One region of the Gordonia sp. NPDC127522 genome, then DNA from elsewhere that is predicted to be linked to it. Evidence: riboswitches for the same ligand, from Rfam matches in the RefSeq annotation. Region 1 holds a riboswitch; the other holds the start of a gene.
The links. A riboswitch is a leader RNA that binds a small molecule or an ion and turns the genes downstream of it on or off. The one in region 1 is predicted to bind cyclic di-AMP.
Positions count from the first base shown of each region.

Region 2: another riboswitch for cyclic di-AMP. It lies ahead of ACFVHY_RS13065 (C40 family peptidase); the one in region 1 lies ahead of ACFVHY_RS03655 (transglycosylase family protein).

Region 1 is NZ_JBHXVK010000001.1:794,976-804,619, reverse strand. It holds gene ACFVHY_RS03700 (sacsin N-terminal ATP-binding-like domain-containing protein) at 1-443, opposite strand, end outside; gene ACFVHY_RS03695 (DUF3027 domain-containing protein) at 461-1,267, opposite strand; gene ACFVHY_RS03690 (MFS transporter) at 1,355-3,361, shown strand; gene ACFVHY_RS03685 (DUF2771 family protein) at 3,358-3,870, shown strand; gene ACFVHY_RS03680 (cold-shock protein) at 3,877-4,290, opposite strand; gene ACFVHY_RS03675 (hypothetical protein) at 4,521-4,730, shown strand; gene ACFVHY_RS03670 (flavin reductase family protein) at 4,736-5,281, shown strand; gene moaA (GTP 3',8-cyclase MoaA) at 5,312-6,400, shown strand; gene ACFVHY_RS03660 (MoaD/ThiS family protein) at 6,412-6,660, shown strand; cyclic di-AMP (ydaO/yuaA leader) riboswitch at 6,886-7,102, shown strand; gene ACFVHY_RS03655 (transglycosylase family protein) at 7,109-7,729, shown strand; gene ACFVHY_RS03650 (molybdenum cofactor biosynthesis protein MoaE) at 7,900-8,346, opposite strand; gene ACFVHY_RS03645 (molybdenum cofactor biosynthesis protein B) at 8,343-8,834, opposite strand; gene moaC (cyclic pyranopterin monophosphate synthase MoaC) at 8,827-9,378, opposite strand; gene ACFVHY_RS03635 (hypothetical protein) at 9,384-9,644, opposite strand, start outside.
Region 2 is NZ_JBHXVK010000006.1:56,615-66,258, reverse strand. It holds gene ACFVHY_RS13075 (hypothetical protein) at 1-1,146, opposite strand, end outside; gene ACFVHY_RS13070 (NlpC/P60 family protein) at 1,155-2,192, opposite strand; gene ACFVHY_RS13065 (C40 family peptidase) at 2,423-3,109, opposite strand; cyclic di-AMP (ydaO/yuaA leader) riboswitch at 3,126-3,358, opposite strand; gene ACFVHY_RS13060 (hypothetical protein) at 3,466-3,696, opposite strand; gene ACFVHY_RS13055 (DEDD exonuclease domain-containing protein) at 3,942-5,774, shown strand; gene ACFVHY_RS13050 (Lrp/AsnC family transcriptional regulator) at 5,801-6,079, shown strand; gene trpD (anthranilate phosphoribosyltransferase) at 6,126-7,196, opposite strand; gene ACFVHY_RS13040 (hypothetical protein) at 7,218-7,703, opposite strand; gene ACFVHY_RS13035 (heme-copper oxidase subunit III) at 7,857-8,468, shown strand; gene ACFVHY_RS13030 (c-type cytochrome) at 8,543-9,439, shown strand; gene ACFVHY_RS13025 (ubiquinol-cytochrome c reductase iron-sulfur subunit) at 9,436-9,644, shown strand, end outside.

The DNA of each region.
Region 1 (9,644 bases):
CGCGCAGCGTCCATCGCGTCTTCTCGGTCGAAGACCACCGACCCACTGCGCGAACGGATCTCGATTCGATCGGCGACCGTCGCGGTGGCGGTGAAGCCGACCCCGAACCGCCCGATCTGCCGGGCGCCCGAGTCGTCCGCGGCCTTCGCCGACACCCGCAACGCGGCGAGTGAACGCACCCCCGCATCGGTTAGCGGGGCGCCGGTGTTGGCGACATGCAACTCGGTGCCGTCCACCCAGACCGCCAGCCGGCCCTCGACACCGGCCGCCGCGGCCGCGTCGGCGGCGTTCGCGGCCAGTTCGGTCAGCAGTCGATCCCGGTAGCCGACGGTCACCAGATCCGCTTCGGCGGCCGCGTCCTCGGCCAACCGGGTCGGCGACGCCGCCCACGCATCCAGGGTCGACGACCGCAATGTCGCGGTGCCGAACGGATCGTCGGTCACGGTCGGTTCGCGCCGGATCAGGTCCGGGCCGGTTCCGCGTCCCGGGAGATCTCGACGACCTCGATCGCGCCGTCGTCGTAGGCGTCGTACGCGGGCGATCCGTTCCCCTTGGGGCCCTGCACGTCCGAGTGCGCACCGCATCCGTATTCGGCCGACACCACGCGCCCGTCGGCCGCCAGTTCGTTGGTGCAGGCGCCGAAGCCGGCGCGCAGCGCACCCGCGAGCGGGACGTAGAAACCACAGGTACAGCACGAGTACGGCGCGGCCTGCGCCATCTCCGAGCCGGGACCGAAGTCGCCGTCGTACCAGCGCTGCGCAGCCTCGGCGCGGCCCTCCGGGCTCAGGAGTCTCTTGCGGCCGAGGCCCAGCTCGCCCGCGACCTGACCGACGTCGTCGGGTTCCACGGACTCGGACTCGAATCGGAACTCGTCGCCGGTGTCGATCTGGTTCGGCACGAGACGCGGGTCGTCGGGTTCGGCGGCGAGCAGATCGCCCGGTGCGAGATCGCCCGACGCGACCCGCTCCGACCACGGCACCCACGGCGGCGCGAGCAGCGAGCCGTCACCCGGAAGCAGCACGACCTCGCTGAGCGTGATCTCGTCGCTGCCCGGGGAACCCGCCAGCACGACGCACCACTGCCAGCCCCGGTAGCCCGTGAGCTCGGCATCGAAGTAGTGCGCGGCGGCCCAGTCGCCCTCGGCGACACTGCGCCGGTGCGCGCCGGGCCGCTGACCTTCCTCGAGCAGCGCGGAACGAGCGATGTCGACGGCTGCCAGCAGCCGTTCGGCGTCACCGTGCCGTTCGCCGTCACCAACCTGAGTCACCGCTCCAGTGTGCAATACCGCCGACGTGTGCCACACAACCGACCCGCTTCAAGCGACCACAGTCGGAGATGAGGAACAATCGTCTGCGTGATCCCACGGAGTTCCCGACACGACGAGGGGCGCGGGGCCCCCAGGGGTCCCGCCGACCAGCACCCTCGGCAACCGCCACCCGACGGTCGCGCACGACGCGCCGCGCAGCACCCCGGTTCGACGAACTATCCGGCCGACGAGACGCGGCAGATGCGGACCCGGCGACCGGCGCCGGGATGGGGAGAGCCGCCGTCCGGGCCGGGTCCCGGCCGCAACGCCTACCTCCCCCCGCCGACCCACAATCCGCATCTCCCGCCGCTCGACGACCGCGCCCGTCCGCCGGCCGACGAGGCGACCCGGGCGATGCCGACCGACCACGGGCCCCAGAACGGTGGAAGCCGTACACCCAAGAAGCTGACGGTGATGCGGGTCGCGGCGATGCGGAGTCGCGAGCTGACCGGCAGGGGGATCGGCAAGATCCACCGGGCGGCCACCGCCGACGGCGCCGACCAGTCGGGCCTGACCGCGCTGACGCTGCCGGTGATCGCCAACTTCGCCGCCGACGCCGCGATGGCCGTTGCGCTCGCGAACACGCTGTTCTTCGCCGCCGCGACCGGTGAGTCGAAGACGAATGTGGCCTTGTATCTGGCACTGACGATCGCGCCGTTCGCCCTGATCGCTCCGCTCATCGGTCCGCTCCTCGACCGACTGCAGCGAGGCCGGCGGATCGCCATGGCCACGACCTTCGGACTGCGCGTCGTCCTGGCCCTGCTGATCATGGCCAACGTCCAGTGGAACGACGTGACCCAGCAGCTGGAATACGACCCGTGGGTGCTCTATCCCTGTGCCCTCGGTCTGCTGGTGCTGTCCAAATCGTTCGGCGTCCTCAAGTCGGCCGTCACGCCGCGTGTGGTGCCGCCGACCATCGACCTCCCCCGGGTCAATTCGCGGCTGACCACCTTCGGCCTCATCGGCGGCACGATCGTGGGCGGCGCGGTTGCCGCGGCCATCGAGTTCCTCCTCGGCCAGCTGCTCCCACTGCATCTGCCGGGCGCGATGGTGTGGCTGGCCGTCGTCGCCGCCGCCGGCGCCTACCTGTGCATGCGCATCCCGGCGTGGGTCGAGTCCACCGAGGGCGAGATCCCGACGACCCTCACCTACCACGGCGAGCCCGCGCGATCGGCCCCCGGCGACTCCGAGCAGCCGACAAGCGCTCGCGACGGCGCGAAGATGATCGCGGCGAAGATGCGCCAGCCACTCGGACGCAAGGTCGTCGCGGGCCTCTGGGGCAACGGCACGATCCGCATCCTGACCGGCTTCCTGACGCTGTTCGTGGCGTTCTACGCCAAGGCCCAGCAGGGCGACGCCTCGGACTGGACCCAGCTGCTTCTCCTCGGCGCGGTCGGCGCCGCCGCCGGCGTCGGCAACATGATCGGCAACGGCGTCGGCACCCGCCTCGAGCTGAAGAACCCGCCGAACATCGTCGTCGGCGCGACCGCCGCCTGCTTCGTCGTCGCGGTCCTGGCCGCCATCTTCGGCAACATCGCCGCGGCCGCCGTGGCAGCCCTGGTCGCCTCCGGCACCAGCGCGATCGGGAAGGTGTGCCTCGACTCGTCCATCCAGGACGACCTGCCCGACGAGTCCCGCGCCTCGGCGTTCGGCCGGTCGGAGACGGTGCTGCAGCTGTCGTGGGTCTTCGGCGCCTCGCTCGGCGTGCTGCTGCCGCCGACCCTGTGGATCGGTTTCACGGTCGTCTCGGTACTGCTCGGCCTCGGGCTGCTGCAGACGGTGATGACCACCCGCGGCAAGTCACTGGTCCCCGGTCTGGGCGGTCGACGCCCCGACCACGCCGCGCCCACCGTCGCCTTCCGCGCGGCAGAAGCCCGATCAACCACCCGGACCGGTCCGGCGGACGCCGACACCCGACCGCACGCCGCGCGGCCCTCGACCGCCCGCATGCCCACCCGGACCCCGTCGACCGCCCCGTTCGAGACCCGGGGTGAGCGCCCGTACAGCCCCGGCGATCACCCGCCGCCCAACCAGACAGGACAACGTCGTCAGTGATCAGCAGTGGTGAGAAGAAGGCTCTGTCGATCATCGCGATCGTCGTCGTGCTGTTCGTCGCGGTGGTGGGGACCTCGGTGTTCCTGCTGACCCGCGACGCGGCGCACGACGATCAGCCCTACCTGCACGTCGCGGTCGGCGACGAACTGCACACCGTCGACCCGCGCTGGTGGTGCGACCTGATGCTGACCGTGTGCGATCCCGAGATCACCGCGCCGAACGAGACCGCGACGGTGCCGGTGCCGGTGGGTTCGACGATCATGCTGACGGTCTCGAGCGAGATCGCGCAGGGTCCGTGGAACCTCGCGGCGGTCTATCAGACTCCGCGCGGGATCGTCGAGGACGAGCAGCAGCAGGGTGCGGACGACACCTTCACGGTGACGCTCCGGTCGGAACCGGACCGGGTGCTGGTCGGGTTCACCGTGATCTCGGCGTCGGCGCGGCTCACCCCCGCCGACGACGTCCTGCCGCGCGGCGAGCTCGCGGTTCAGACCGCGCCCGCCGCGTAGTCGGCCCTAGGAGTCGAGCTCCCGCGCGACAGCACGCACGACTTCGGAGATCCGCTGCGCGGTCTTGCGGTCGGGATAACGCCCCTTGCGCAGGTCCGGCTGAACCTTGCCCTCGAGCAGGGTGATGAGGTCGGCGACCATCCCGTGCAGTTCGTCGGGGGTGTGCCGCTTCACGTCCTTGCGGGCGGCCTCGCGAACGTTTTTCGAGACGCTGGGTGCGGGTTCGAGCACTTTCACGCTCAACGCCTGCGGGCCGCGACGACCGGCGGCCATGCCGAACTCGACGCGTTGGCCGGGTTTGAGCGCCTCGACTCCGTCGGGCAACGCTGCCGAACGGACGTAGACGTCCTCACCGCTCTCCTGGGAGAGGAAGCCGAAGCCCTTGTCCGCGTCGTACCACTTCACCTTGCCGGTCGGCACTGTGCTCACCCTCATCTGTTCTAGATCTGTCGAAAAACGACCCGTCACGACAAAAGACGCCGTCACCCATCTCGCGGCCCGGACGGCGGAAGACCGTGCGTACCCAGACGGATGCAAGGCGCCTGCTTCGGACCATCCTAGCCAACGCACCCCCGCGCGGTCACACCATTACCCGGCAGGCATGGTTCGCGCGGCGTCGCACCGGCCGGCATTGCACTACCGTGGCGGGTATGCAGAAGACATCCTCCCCGCGGTTGCTGCAGGCTGCCGGGGTTGTGTTCATGATCGGAATTCTGGCGATCGTGGCGTTGTTCCTGACACCGTTGGTGACCGGCGGCGACACCGCGCCGACCGCCGTCTACCTGCTGACCATGTGCGCACCGCTGGGCTTCGTCCTGGGCCTGGTGTACGCACTCCGTGCCGGACGCCGAGCCAGGTGAGGATCGTGACCACAACCATCGACACCACCCCCGATCTCTCCCCCGTCTCCGACGGGCGGGCGCTGCGTGACGCGTACAGCTGTTTCCCGTCGGGCGTCGTGGCGGTGTGTTGCGAACAGCGCGACGGGGATTCGACCACCCTGATCGGAATGGCCGCGAGCTCGTTCACCACCGTCTCGCTCGACCCGCCACTCGTCTCGGTCTGCGTCCAGAACACCTCGACGACCTGGCCGCGGATCCGCACGGCTCCGGCCATCGGGGTCAGCGTGTTCGCCGGCGACCAGATCGAACTCTGCAAGCAACTCGCCGGGTCGTCGGAGCACCGGTTCGACGGCATCACGCCGCTGAGCACCGATCGCGGGGCGGTCTTCGTGCCCGACGCGGCCGCCCACCTGTCGTGCACGATCCACAACGAGATCCAGGCCGGCGACCACACCGTCGTGTTGCTGGAGATCGAGACGTTGCGCGCTGACCCCGGCATCGAGCCCCTGGTCTTCCACGCCAGCACCTTCCGTGCGCTGGAAGCGCGCACGGACCCGACCCGGAAGTGAGTCGCCCAGCACCATGAGTACGACATCGACATGAGCAAGATCAGCCTCGGACTGCCGCTGCCCCGTTCCCCGCGGGAAGCAGCCACCTCCGGTGTGCCCATCGACGGGCCGCTACTCGACACGTTCGGTCGGGTCGCGAAGGATCTCCGGGTCTCGGTCACCGACCGCTGCAATCTGCGGTGCTCGTACTGCATGCCGGCGGAGGGTCTCGACTGGATGCCCACCGACCAGGTGCTGTCCACCGATGAACTGATCCGGGTGCTGACGGTGGCGGTGCGCGACCTGGGGATCGAGCGCATCCGGTTCACCGGCGGCGAACCTCTGTTGCGCCGCGACCTCGAGGACGTCATCGCCGCCGTCGCGGGCCTCCCGCAGTCACCCGAGATCGCGATGACGACGAACGGACTCGGACTGCCCCGCCGGGTCGGCGGTCTGGTCGACGCCGGCCTCGACCGCATCAACGTCTCGCTGGACACCATCGACCCGGCCCGCTTCGCCGAGATCACGCGCCGGGACCGTCTGTCCGATGTGCTCGACGGCCTGGCGGCGGCCCGCCGCGCCGGGCTCGACCCGGTCAAGGTCAACGCCGTGGTGCCCGACCGTGTCGACCTGCCCGGAGTCCCCGACCTGCTCGCCTACTGTCTCGAGCACGGTTACGAGCTGCGCATCATCGAGCAGATGCCACTCGACGCCGACCATGCGTGGCAACGAGCGCAGATGGTGACCGCACAGGAGATCCTCGCGACCCTGCGGGAACGGTTCACCCTGTTGCCCGACCCAGCTCCGCGCGGCAGCGCCCCGGCCGCCACGTGGCTCGTCGACGGCCATACCGGGTCGCACGGGCCGGCACGGGTCGGGGTCATCGCGTCGGTCACCCGGCCGTTCTGCGGGGACTGCGACCGCACCCGGCTCACCGCCGACGGGTCACTGCGCAACTGCCTCTTCGCGACGTCGGAGACCGATGTCCGGCACGCACTGCGCACCCTCCCCGACGACGAGATCGACGTAGCCATCGCGCGACTGTGGCGCGCGAACATGTGGGCGAAGGCGGCCGGCCACGAGGTGAACGCGGCGGGCTTCACCCAACCGGATCGACCGATGTCGGCGATCGGCGGCTAGGCTCACATCCGATGCAGCTCACAGTTCGGTTCTTCGCGGCCGCGCGCGCCGCGGCCGGTGCCGAGGAAAAGGTGATCGACGTCGATCCGTCGACCCCCCTCGGCGTCCTCGAGAACACCCTCGCCGCCGGAAACCCCTCCCTCGCCGAGGTTCTCGCACGCTGCTCGTATCTGCGCGACGAGATCGCGTTCTCCGATCGGACGCGTGCGCTCGGCACGTGCACGACACTCGACGTCCTCCCCCCGTTTGCCGGTGGCTGACGCCACACACCGCTTGTGACCTTAGTCACATCACGGCCCGGTAACAGGATGGGCACGGGACGGCCACTAACCCGTTGAACTGGGATGACGGCCGAAGTGGGTCGGAAGACCCGGATCCGGGCCGAAAATCGCTTGCGTCCAAGCAGGTGATTCAGTCCAACGAACGACGTACTGTTCGAAGCGTCCTCCTCGGAGGTCACGACACAGCAACCAAGACATAACGTCCCACCGGCCGCGCCGAGCCTCGTTCCGCCGGTGGGAACGACAAGCAATCTAGGAACGAGGACGGGGGACCCAACCTCATCCCCTGAGACCGGGCACCACACCAGGTGTCCTCGGGGTTAAGTCCCGGAAGTCGCGGCGACCACCACGACGACCCGAGACCGAGCACCTCTCGCTCGAACCCGACAGCTGACTTCGTAGGCGCGTGGAGAGAGGAACTACACACATGTCCGGACGTCATCGCAAGCAGACGACCAGCACGGCCGCCAAGACCATCACCAAGGTCGCCCTCACCGGCGCGGTCCTCGGCGGCGGAGCAGCCCTCCTGGGCACCGGTACCGCCAACGCGGCCACCGACGCCGAGTGGAACCAGGTCGCGCAGTGCGAATCCGGTGGCAACTGGGCCATCTCGACCGGCAACGGCTACCACGGCGGCCTGCAGTTCGCTCCGAGCACCTGGACCGGCCACGGCGGCGGCGAGTTCGCCCCGACCGCCGATCAGGCCTCGCGCGAGGAGCAGATCGTCGTCGCCGAGCGTGTGCTCGGCTCGCAGGGCAAGGGCGCCTGGCCCACCTGTGGCACCGGCCTGTCGGGCTCGACCCCGCGCAGCGCGCCGACCGATACCCCTCGTGAGATCGCCCCGGTTCTCCCCGGCGGCAACGGCAGCGTCGACCTGGCGAAGACCACCGAGGACGTCGCCAACCAGGTCACCGACGCACTCACCGAGGCCGGCGTCAGCCCCGAGATCAAGAACCTCTGGCAGGCGGCCAAGGACAGTGGCGTCACGCTGAACCAGGACCAGATCAAGCTGTTCAACGACAACAAGCACCTGCTGCCCAACCCCTGATCGCCGCTCGTCGCCTGATCTGGGACCCAGACGAAGGGCCCCGCACGATGAACCATCCGTGCGGGGCCCTTTTCCAATGGTTTCGACAAGCTCAACCAGCGGGGGGGCAGCTCAACCGGCGGGGGGTCAGCTCAACCACCGGGGGGGTCAGCTCAACCAGCGGGGCGGAGTCAGGCCGAGTTGACCCACTCGTCGGTGCCGTCGTCGAAGAACTGGTGTTTCCAGACCGGGAGGCGGGCCTTGACCTCGTCGACGAGGCGCGAGCAGGTCTCGAACGCCGCCCGACGATGGTCGGCCGCCACCGCGACCACGAACGCGATGTCGCCGATCACGAGGTCGCCGACCCGATGGGACACGGCGACCGCGCGCACGCCGTCGACCGCGGAGACCTCCTCGACGACCTCGGCCAGCACCGTCGTCGCCGTGGGATGCCCCGAATAGTGCAGGGCGGTCACGGATCGGCCGCCGTCGTGGTCGCGGACCGCGCCCACGAATCCGACCACCGCACCGGCCTTGCCGTCGGCCGCATCGATGACCATCGCCTCGTGCTCGGAGAGCGTGATCGGCTCGTCGACGACGGCGGTGTGCACCACGTGCGTGCCGGGATCTCGCATCATCGGTGGTCTCCTCCGCGGATCTGATCGAGCGCGTGGTGCAGGACGCCTTCGAGCACGCCGAGCCCGTCGCGGACCCCGCCGGTCGAACCGGGCAGGTTCACGACGAGCGTCGTCCCGGCGATTCCGGCGAGTCCGCGCGAGAGGACCGCGGTGGGCACCGTCGGCAGCCCGGCCGACCTGATGGCGTCGGCCAGACCCGGGATCTCGACGTCGAGGAGCGGGCGGGTCTGTTCCGGAGTCCGGTCCGTGGGCGTCACACCCGTTCCGCCCGTGGTGATGACGAGGTCGACCTCGGCGTAGATCGCGGCGCGGAGGGCCTCGCCGACCGGCGGGCCGTCGGCGACGACGTCGCACTCGTCGACGGTGAAACCCTGATCGACCAGCCAGGCCTCGATGATCGGTCCGGACCGGTCTTCGTAGACACCGCTGCTGGCGCGGTTCGACGCGACGACGACGCGCGCGACGCGGGAAGGTTTGCGGTCAGTCATGAGCCGGGTCAGACGGTTCGCGGTACCAGTCGCCGGATTTGCCGCCGGTCTTGGCGAGCAGGCGGATGCCGTCCATCTGCGCCCGTCGGTCGACGGCCTTGACCATGTCGTGGAGTGTCAGCCCGGCGACTGCGACCGCGGTCAACGCCTCCATCTCCACACCCGTCTGTCCGGAGGTGGCCACCGTCGCGGTGACCTCGATCGTGTCGGCGCCGATCGCGAAGTCGACCTCCACCGACGACAACGCCAGCTGATGGCACAGCGGGATCAGCTCGTCGGTGCGTTTGGCCGCCATGATCCCGGCGATGCGCGCCGTGGCGAGCACATCTCCTTTGGGCAGCCGCGACTCGCTGAGGAGACCGATCACCTCGGCGGTGGTGCGGAATGTGCCGGCGGCGACGGCGCGACGCTTCGTCGTCGGCTTGGCTCCGACGTCGACCATGCGGGCTGTTCCGGACTCGTCCAGATGACTCAGCCGGGAGCCGCCGGCCGGCCCGGTGTCCCGCGCGTCCGACCCACCTTCGTCAGTTCCGGCGGGCGGCATCGACGTCAGCGGTTGACGATGGTCTTCGACTGCACGAACGGCAGGTCGTCGACCGGAAGCGGGAACTCGGTGTCGCCGAACGGCGACAACGCACCCGAGATGTGGGTCGCGAGTTCGGAGACCGCATGCTCGGCGGCGTCGCCGTTCTCGTCCTGCGGCCAGCCGTTGTCGACGTAGTGCTTCTTGCCCTTGGCAGATTCGACGACCTTGCCGGTGCCGGCCCCCGCTTCGCCGGAGGAGGGTGTTTCAGCGCCAGATTTGTTTGC
Region 2 (9,644 bases), on a different contig from region 1:
CGGAATTCGACCGGCACGCACGGACGCGATCAGGTCGGGTGCGGCATCCGCGACCCTCGTGTGAGTCCCGTTGCGCCCGACGTATTCGGCCACGCCCTCGGTGATCCAGAGCGGCGCGTCGAGCGCGGTGTGAACGCGGGCCGCGACATGGGTCAACTCGTGCCGGAGAACCACCGCGAGCGTCGGTGCGGCGAGTTCCCGGGCCGCCGGGGTCAGGATGATGCGCTGTCCGGTCGCGGTGCGCTGGACCAGGTCGAGGCTGCTGAACACGGTCGCGGCCGCCGCGGTCCCGGTCGCCGCTCGGCCCTCGGGTACGAGGGCGGCGAACTCGTCGTCGGTCGCCGTGGCGACCACGACGGCGCGGCGATCCCAATCGTCGCCCCAGAAGTCACTGACCGCGTCCACCGCCCCGGGCAGCTCCCGCTGCAGCGTCGCCACCGTCGAAGACGTTCGGGGATACGAGGCGACCACCGACGTGCCGCCTGCGGTCGCGGTGTCGGCCACCTGGAGTCCGGGCAGCTCCCACATCTGAGTAGGTGCGGGTTCTCCTCCCAGGGCCGTGGCGTCTCCGACGAGGCGCCAGGCCTCGCCGTAGCGGGCGACCACGAACTGGGTGCCGACGACCACCTCGGCCTCGTCGACTCCCGGGACCCCCTCGCCGCCGAGCGCATAGCGCAACTCCACCGGAGCGACCCACGAGTCCGAACTCCCCCCGGCATCGAGGAGCTCCTGCAACTCACCGGGTACGAGCACCTCCGCCTCTTCGGTGGGCGCAAGCTGATAGCCGAACCGTGCGAACCGCAGGGTGCCGCTGCGGCCGTTCCGCGGCGTGAACCGGCTGGGCGCGAAACCCGCGGCGGCCGTGACGAATCTGTCCTTGAACGCCGGGGTGGCAGCGGTGTCGACGAGGGGGCCGATCGCCCGCACATCCCCGGAACGCACCGCTTCGGTGAGCGCGTCGAGCAACCGCGTCACGCCCGCCGCTCGATCACGCTCATAGACGTTGACCGCTGGGCTCGACGACACGGGCGCGGCGGACGAGCCGGGCCCGTCGGGCACATCGACCGTGCCGCACGCGGTGGCAACTGCGATGACCAGAACGACCACGGCCGAGACGAGGCCGGCGCGCCCGCGCGGTGAGGTCACCGGCGGGACTAGAACCGGCGGGCAGAGTTGTACGGTCCGGCCTCGTCGAGCGGCTCGACCTTGACCGGCACGCCGAAGGTCGAGGCGTGGATGACATAGCCGTCACCGACGTACATACCGACGTGATGGGCATCGGGATAGTAGATGACCAGGTCACCGGGCTTGAGATCGTTCTTCTCGACCGGCTGACCGCCGGCCATCTGCGCCTGACTCGATCGCGGGATGGTCTTGCCGGCCTGCCGGAACGCCCACACCATGAGTCCCGAGCAGTCGAACGAATTCGGTCCGGTGGCGCCCCACACGTAGGGGTCACCGATCCGGGTGAGCGCGGCGTGGGTGGCGATCAGTCCGGCGGCGGTGCCCTTGGGCACCAGTCGCGGATCGAAGTCGAAGGTCGGACCGCGCAGAGCCGCCAACTGCTTGCCGGTCATCGACTTGTAGATCGACCGGATCTGGATCGCCTGGAGCTGCAGGTCGGCTTGCTTCGTCTGGAGGTCACCACGGACCCGTTCGGCGCGGGAGACCGCCTCGGAGGCGGCCACCGCCGTGCGCTCGGCATCCTTCTTCGCGATGGCGGTCCTGGCCCGTACCTTCTTGATCGCGGTCAGGTCCACCGACGCCTGACGCGAGATCATGTCGAGACCCGACATCTGGTCCAGGAGCGCCTGCGGGGAGTCGCTGACCATCACGGCGTACAGCCCGCTGACCCGCGCGCCCTGATAGCTGGCGCGGACGATCGCGTCGACTCGGTTCTGGTGCACGGCGAGCTGGGCGCGGCTGGTGTCCAGCGTCTGCTGCGCCTCGGCCGCGGCTTTCTTGGCCGCCGCCACGATGCCGCGCTGCTTGTCGTACTCGATCTTGGCGTTGTGCATCGCCTCGGTGGTCTTCTCCGCGTCGATGCCCAGTTGCTTGTAGCGGTCGAGCAGCTGATCGGCCGAGCGCGCAGGCACCGCACGGGCGTCCCCGACGCCGCCGGCGACGGTCGGTGCCAGAACGGCGAACGCCGACAGGACACAGAGCGCCACCATCAGCGGACCCGAACGCATCCTCGGCCGCGTCGCGCGACCACGCCCCTCCCCGATCAGCACGGTCTACTCACTCCCTCGTGTGTGCTCGTCGATCCCTGAGCATCCCGGGCCCCTGCACCCGTACCCCGCGTCCCGTCGACCACCCTAGGCGGCCGACCGGCCCCCGGGACTGGTTCGGGCGGATCGCAATCCACGCGATCCGCCCGTCCAGAGACCTTCGTGCTCAGTCTGTTCGTGTTCAGTTGTCGTCAGTACCGACGGATGCCCGTCAGGGTCCACTCCTTGACGGCGTCGCGCTTGACCGGCGTGCCGTAGTTGGACGAGTGGACGAACTGACCGTTGCCGACGTAGATGCCGGCGTGGCCGCCACCGTTGAAGATCATGACGTCGCCGGGCTTGGCCTCGGAGTACGACACCGCGCGTCCGCCGCCGAGCTGGCCGTAGCTGTCGCGCGGGATGTTCTTGCCGGCCTGCTTGTAGGACCAGTAGACGAGGCCCGAGCAGTCGAATGCGTTGGGGCCGGCGGAGCCGTAGGAGTACGGCGCACCGATCTTGCTCTCGGCGGCCTTCACGGCCTTCTGACCGGCGGTCAGCTGCGGCTGGCCCAGGGGCGCGCCGCCACCCTGCGGGCGGAACTGCTGCGGGATCTGCTCCGGCGCGATACCCGGCACGGTGAACTGCCCCAGGTTGGGGATCTCGACCGTGGCGGCGGGCGACTTCTTCACCGGCGTGGCCTCAGGCGCGGGCTTGGCCTCCGGGGCCTTCGCGCCGGGCAGGGCCGGGATCTCGAAAGTGCCCAGCGGGGTGTGGACCGGGGCGGCGAGAGCAGGGCCGGCGGCTGCGGCGAGCGAACCGAGTGTGATCGATCCAGCGATCACCGCCTTCTTGGCGACCGTGCTGCCACGATTGGGCTGTTCCAAACGATGTTTGGCCACGAAGCGAGTTCTCCTTCAGATCTTCCTCTACCGCCGACCGAGTTAGCTGTCGGGTTCGGGCCGGAAGAGTGGCCCTACACGTTTTTCGCGCATGAGGTATCCACTGGACACTCATGCGTGGCAACGCGATTCACCCCGATTCGGATCGGCTTCGACCGAGTCGCATCAGTGGTGATGCGCTCCGACGAGCCCGTCCGAAGGTTGTGGTTCCCCGGTTCGCCCGCGAGGGCGATTGAGCGGTGACTACTGCGGACCACTTCTGTTGAAGCGGGACGCTCCGCAAAGGTCTCAGAAAGGTTACGAAATCGGATGCGCTCTGTCCACCAGGCGACAGACAGCCAAACCTCGGCCGCTTCTCAGCCTGCCCTGAGGACGGTCACAGAGGCGCGTCGATCCGGCACCTGAACTGCGGTTTTGGCGGATCTTGCAGATCGTGCAGCGGCGCTGGTCACCATTGCAGCAGCCTGCAGAACGTCGATGGCGAGGTCCAGTTCGGCATCCGCGTCCGAGGTGGCCGCCGTTACCGAAACTCCACCTTCGTGCGGCATATCGTCCCAGCTCGGACCACCAAACAGCACTGTCATCATGCACCCGTCGCAAGCGACGGGACGAGCCGGGCAGCGCGCACAATCGACGTACATAATGTGATCTCCATCTCATCTGGCGAGGGCGGGCCGCGTCGGCCCCGTTACGGGTCGTTGTGACCGTGAGAAGACCGCATTTCTCACGTCCAGGTGGAGACTAGGGGCGCCCACCGACAAGTCCGTCGAACAGCGATCGACACAGCAGTCACACGGGTCACACGACACGATGTCGGAGCGTCGCGGTCGCGATGTCGGTGGATCGAACTAGTGTTCGCCGGGTGACGCAGACCAGCGTGGACGGCTCGCCCGCGGGGCAGCTCACCTTCGCCGACCTGGAGGCCGCCGACCAGGGGGCCACGGGTGAGACGTCGAACGAGTTCAGCGACCGGTCGCTCTTCGAGACGACCCTCGTCGTCGTCGACCTCGAGACCACCGGGTCCGACCCGGTCCGCGACCGGATCACCGAGATCGGCGCGGTCAAGATCCGCGGCGGCGAGGTGGTCGGCGAGTTCGCCACGCTGGTCGACCCCGGCCGGCCGATCCCCCCGCAGATCGTGACCCTCACCGGCATCACCACCGCGATGCTGACCGACGCCCCCCGGATCGAGTCGGTGCTGCCGTCGTTCTTCGAGTTCGCCCGCGGCTCGATCCTGGTGGCCCACAACGCTCGTTTCGACATGGGTTTCCTCCGGCAGAACGCGATCCGGCTCCACCTGCCGTGGACGTTCAGCCTCAGCCTGTGCACGGTGACCATGGCCCGGCGCATCCTCAGCCGTGACGAGGCGCCGACGGTCAAGCTCAGCGCGCTCGCCGACCTGTTCGACGTCTCCGTGCGGCCCACCCACCGGGCGCTCGACGATGCGCGCGCCACGGTGGAGGTCTTCCACCGGCTCCTCGAGCGCGTCGGCAATCAGGGCATCGCGACCGTCGGCGACCTGACGTCGTATCTCCCGAAGACCGACCCGCGCCTGCGCGCCAAACGCGCACTCGCCGACCATGTCCCGGCCCGCCCCGGGGTGTACCTGTTCCGCGGCCCGTCGAACGAGGTCCTCTACGTGGGCACCGCGGTGGACCTCCGCCGCCGGGTCCGGTCGTACTTCAGTGGCAACGACCCGCGCCGCCGCATCGCGGAGATGGTGCTCCTCGCCCAACGGGTCGATGTCGTGGAATGTTCCCACGCCCTGGAGGCCGCCGTCCGCGAACTCCGGCTCCTCGGCGCGCACGCACCCGCGTACAACCGACGATCGACCCAGCCGCACAAGGGTTGGTGGGTGACCCTGACCGAGGAACGCTTCCCCCGGCTCAAGGTCAGCCGCACACCCACCGACGAGTCGATCGGCCCGGTGGGCAACCGCAACAACGCGGCGACCGTCGCCGACGTGATCTCGGCGGCCGCCGGTCTGCGCACGTGCACGACACGGCTCGGCGCGACGGGCTACCACTGGTGTCCCGAGGCCGACGGGAGGCGGCGGCCGGGGTCCTGCCGGGCGGCCACGACCCATCCGCAGACGGTGCCGGACTACTCTCCCCGGGTCACCGCGGCCCGCCGGCTCATGCGAGGTGAGGCCGACGAACTCCTCGACGGCCTCACCGCGCGTCTCGCCGACCTCGCCCAGGCCCACATGTTCGAGACCGCGGCGCGGCATCGGGACCGTCTCGCGCTCACGATCGACGCCCTCGCCCGCTGCCAGCGACTGGCGGCGCTGTGCGCGATCGCCGAGATCGTGGTCGCCCGGCCCGACGGTGAACGCGGCTGGCAGTTCGCGGTCATCCGGTACGGACGTCTCGCCGCCGCCGGGCGCGCTCGACGCGGCGTCTCGCCCATGCCCGTCGTCGACGCGCTCGTCGCAGCCGCGGAGACCGTGTTACCGGGCCCCGGCCCGCTGCGGGGCGCGCCGGCCGAGGAGGTCGGCCTCGTGTACCGCTGGATGACCGAACCGGGCGCGCGCATCGTGTCGACGAGTGAGCCGGTCGCCCTGCCCGCCGGCTCGGCCGAACGCCGGCTCGGCTGGTCGCAGACGGCGCACGACGCACGTGCGGCCAGACCCGTCGCCGACTCTCGCACACGGCAGGCGAGCTGAGGGCCACGCACCACTAGGCTGGCGGCATGATCACCGCCATCGTCCTCATCCAGGCCGACATCCACCGGATCCCGGAGACCGCCCAGGCCGTCGCCGACATCCCCGGGGTCGAAGAGGTGTACTCCTGTGCGGGCGACGTCGATCTGATCGCGAAGATCCGGGTCCGTGACCACGAACAGATCGCGACGGTCGTCACCGGCCAGATCAACCGGCTACCCGGGGTTCTCAAGAGCGCGACACACATCGCGTTCCGCAGCTACTCCAGCTCCGACGTCGAGGGCGGTTTCTCCATCGGCGAGAACTGACCCGCCGAACACTGAGCCCCACAAGGATTTCGGGGCAGCGTGACCGTCAGGCGGGCGCGGCGAGCCGGCCGCTGAGCTCGGCCCACCGCTGCAGCAGGTCGGCGGCGGCACCGTTGTCGATCGCATCGGCCGCCCGCTCCTTCGCGGCGCCGAGGGCATCGGTGAGTTCCGCCGAGCTCATCGGCGCCTCCTGCTCGAACGCGACAATGGCCCCGGCCGAGTTCAGCAGCACCGCGTCCCGGACCGGGCCCGTGGTCCCGGCCAGCAACTCACGGGCGATCGCGGCGTTGACCGTCGCGTCTCCCCCTTGCAGGGCGGAGAGTTCCACGCGCGCGATCCCCAGATCCGTCGGATCGACGGTGAGTTCGTTCACCTGCCCGGCGACGACCTGCCAGACCGTCGACGTGGTGGTGGTCGTCAGTTCGTCGAGCCCGTCGTCGCCGCGGACCACCAGCGCGGAGCCGCCGCGCTCGGCGAAGGCCCGCGCCAGAACTGGCGCGAGATCGGCGAAGGCGCAGCCGATCAGTCCCCGGCTGGGTGTCGCCGGGTTGGTCAGCGGCCCCAGCACGTTGAAGACCGTTGGGATGCCGATCTCCTTGCGCGGCGGACCGGTGAAGCGGAAGGCCGGATGGAACACCGGCGCGAAGCAGAAGCCGATCCCGAGTTCCTCAACGCACTGCGCGACCGCGGCGGCATCGAGGGAGATGTCGACACCAAGCGCCTCCAGCACGTCGGCGCCGCCGCTCTTCGACGACGCCGCACGGTTGCCGTGCTTGACCACCGCGACGCCCGACGCTGCGATCACGATCGACGTCATCGTGGAGATGTTCACCGTGTGAGATCGGTCGCCGCCGGTCCCCACGACGTCGACGGCCGGGCGAGTGACGTCCACGAGCGTCGCGTGGTCGAGCATCGCGCGCGACAACCCGAGGAGCTCGGCCGGTGCGGCACCCTTCATCTTCACGCCGACGCCGAACGCGGCGATCTGGGCTCCGGTCGCACTGTCGGTCATGATCTCGTTCATCGCCCACGCGGCCTCGTCGGCGTCGAGGTCGAGGCGATCGGTGACCTTGCCGAGGATCTGCGGCCAGCTGAAGTCAGACTGTGCGGTGCTCACGGGGAGTCAGCATATTCGTGTTCAGAGCGGCGGCCGCTGGAGGACGGCCCACTCGCGTGCGAATCCGCCGTGCCGCGAACCGAGGCTCGCCATCCGGGACCGTTCCTGCGACAGATGCATCGCGTCGAGCAGCTGGACCCGCGCCAGGACCAGGACCACGAGCCGATCGTCGCGCGGCGCCGGCCTCGGCCCCCAGCGTTCGTCGTCGACGGACTCGTAACCGTCGAGCGCGGCCACCGCGGCCGCGGCGGCCCGCCGGTCGGGTGGCACCTCGACGACGTGCCGGAGGATCACCTCGTCCGCGGCTCGCCACGACGACGCGTCGAGGGCCACCGAACTCGCGATGGCGTCATCGTCGGACCGGGCCACCACCTCCACCCGCTCGTCCAGCGTCAGGGGACCGGCGCCGGCACGCGGGCGCAGCCGTGAGCGGAGCCGCGCCAGGCGACCCTGCTCGACGACTCGGCCGTTGAGATCACGGGGGCCGGGCGGCGCCGAACTGGACATGAACACACGGTAGCGAGCCGGGCGTCCGCCACACCCTTCCCGGACACGCCGAGGGTCACCCGATTCGGGCCCGGACCTGCGACGAGAAAAATAGTCGGGGGCAATTTCCGACCCGGGTGGCCACGGCTTACTACGAACCGTCATACTTCACTTGTGACAAGCGCTGTAGGTACCTCAGGAACAGCCATCACCTCGCGCGTGCACTCGCTGAACCGGCCCAACATGGTCAGCGTCGGCACGATCGTGTGGCTGTCCAGTGAGCTCATGTTCTTCGCTGGCCTCTTCGCGATGTATTTCGTCGCTCGTGCCAACTCCGCCGTCGGCTGGCCGCCGCCACCGACCGAGCTGAATCTCGCCCTCGCCATCCCGGTGACGACGATTCTCATCCTGTCGTCGGTGACGTGCCAGATGGGTGTCTTCGCCGCTGAGCGCGGTGACGTCTTCGGCCTCCGCCGCTGGTACGTCATCACCCTCATCATGGGAACGATCTTCGTGATCGGGCAGGCGTACGAGTACACCGTGCTGGTCGGCCACGGCACGACCCTCGCGTCGGATGCGTACGGCTCGGTCTTCTACATGACGACCGGGTTCCACGGCCTCCACGTGATCGGCGGTCTGATCGCGTTCGTGTATCTGCTCATCCGGACCAAGCTGTCGAAGTTCACGCCGGCGCAGGCAACCGCGGCCATCGTCGTCTCCTACTACTGGCATTTCGTCGACATCGTGTGGATCGGGCTGTTCGTCACGATCTACTTCATCCGATGACGCCGGCCCGTTCCACCACGACCGAGCGCAGCTCGATCTAACAACAGTCCGTCCCGCTTAGTAGAGAGTCACAGATGAGTTCATCTCCACCGCGTCCGTCGGATAGCGGCACCGAGGTCGGACCCGATGCCTCGGCCCGACGCTCCTCTGCACGCGACGCCGGCCGCCGCGCCAAGGCCCGACGCAAGCTCCGTCGGCGCGCAGGCGGCACCATCGTGCTGCTGGCCGGCCTCGTCATGGCGGGTGTGCTCGCCTCGGTGCTGACCCCCGAGCCGCAGGTCGCGGTCGCCGACGAGAGCAACGCCGCGATGATCGACGACGGTCGCAAGCTCTACGAGACCTCGTGCATCACCTGCCACGGCGCGAACCTGCAGGGCGTGCCCGAGCGCGGTCCCGCGCTTCTCGGTGTCGGCGACGCCGCCGTGTACTTCCAGGTGTCGACCGGACGTATGCCGGCAGCGCGCGGTGAGGCACAGGCGCAACGCAAGCCGGCCAAGTTCACCACCGAGCAGATCGACCAGCTCGGCGCCTACATCCAGGCCGAGGGTGGCGGACCGCAGGTGCCGCGCAACGCCGACGGAACGGTCGCGCAGGAGTCACTGCGCGGCGACAGCATCGGACGCGGCAGTGAGCTGTTCCGGCTGAACTGCGCGTCGTGCCACAACTTCACCGGCCGTGGTGGCGCACTGTCCTCGGGCAAGTTCGCGCCGAACCTCGACGGTGTGAACGAGGCACAGATCTACACCGCGATGCTGACCGGTCCGCAGAACATGCCCAAGTTCTCGAATCGTCAGCTCGATCCGGAAGAGAAGCGGGACGTGATCGCCTACGTCAAGTACGTGAGTGAGGCAAAGCCCAGCGGTGGACTCGGAATCGGCGGTTTCGGTCCGGTCAGTGAAGGCATGGTCATGTGGTTCGTCGGCGTCATCGCCATCGTCGCCGGCGCCATGTGGATGGGATCTCGAGCATGAGCGCGAACGACAAAGACGTCCCGTCGCGGGACGAACTCGAACAGATGAGCACCGATGAGCTCGTCAAACTCGGTACCAACCTCGACGGCGTCGAGATCATCCACCGGTCCGAGCGTTACACGGTACCGGGCACCAAGGTCGAGAAGCGGGCCGAACGTCAGGTGGCCATCTGGTTCACCGTCGCCGGTGTGTCCGCCCTCGCGTG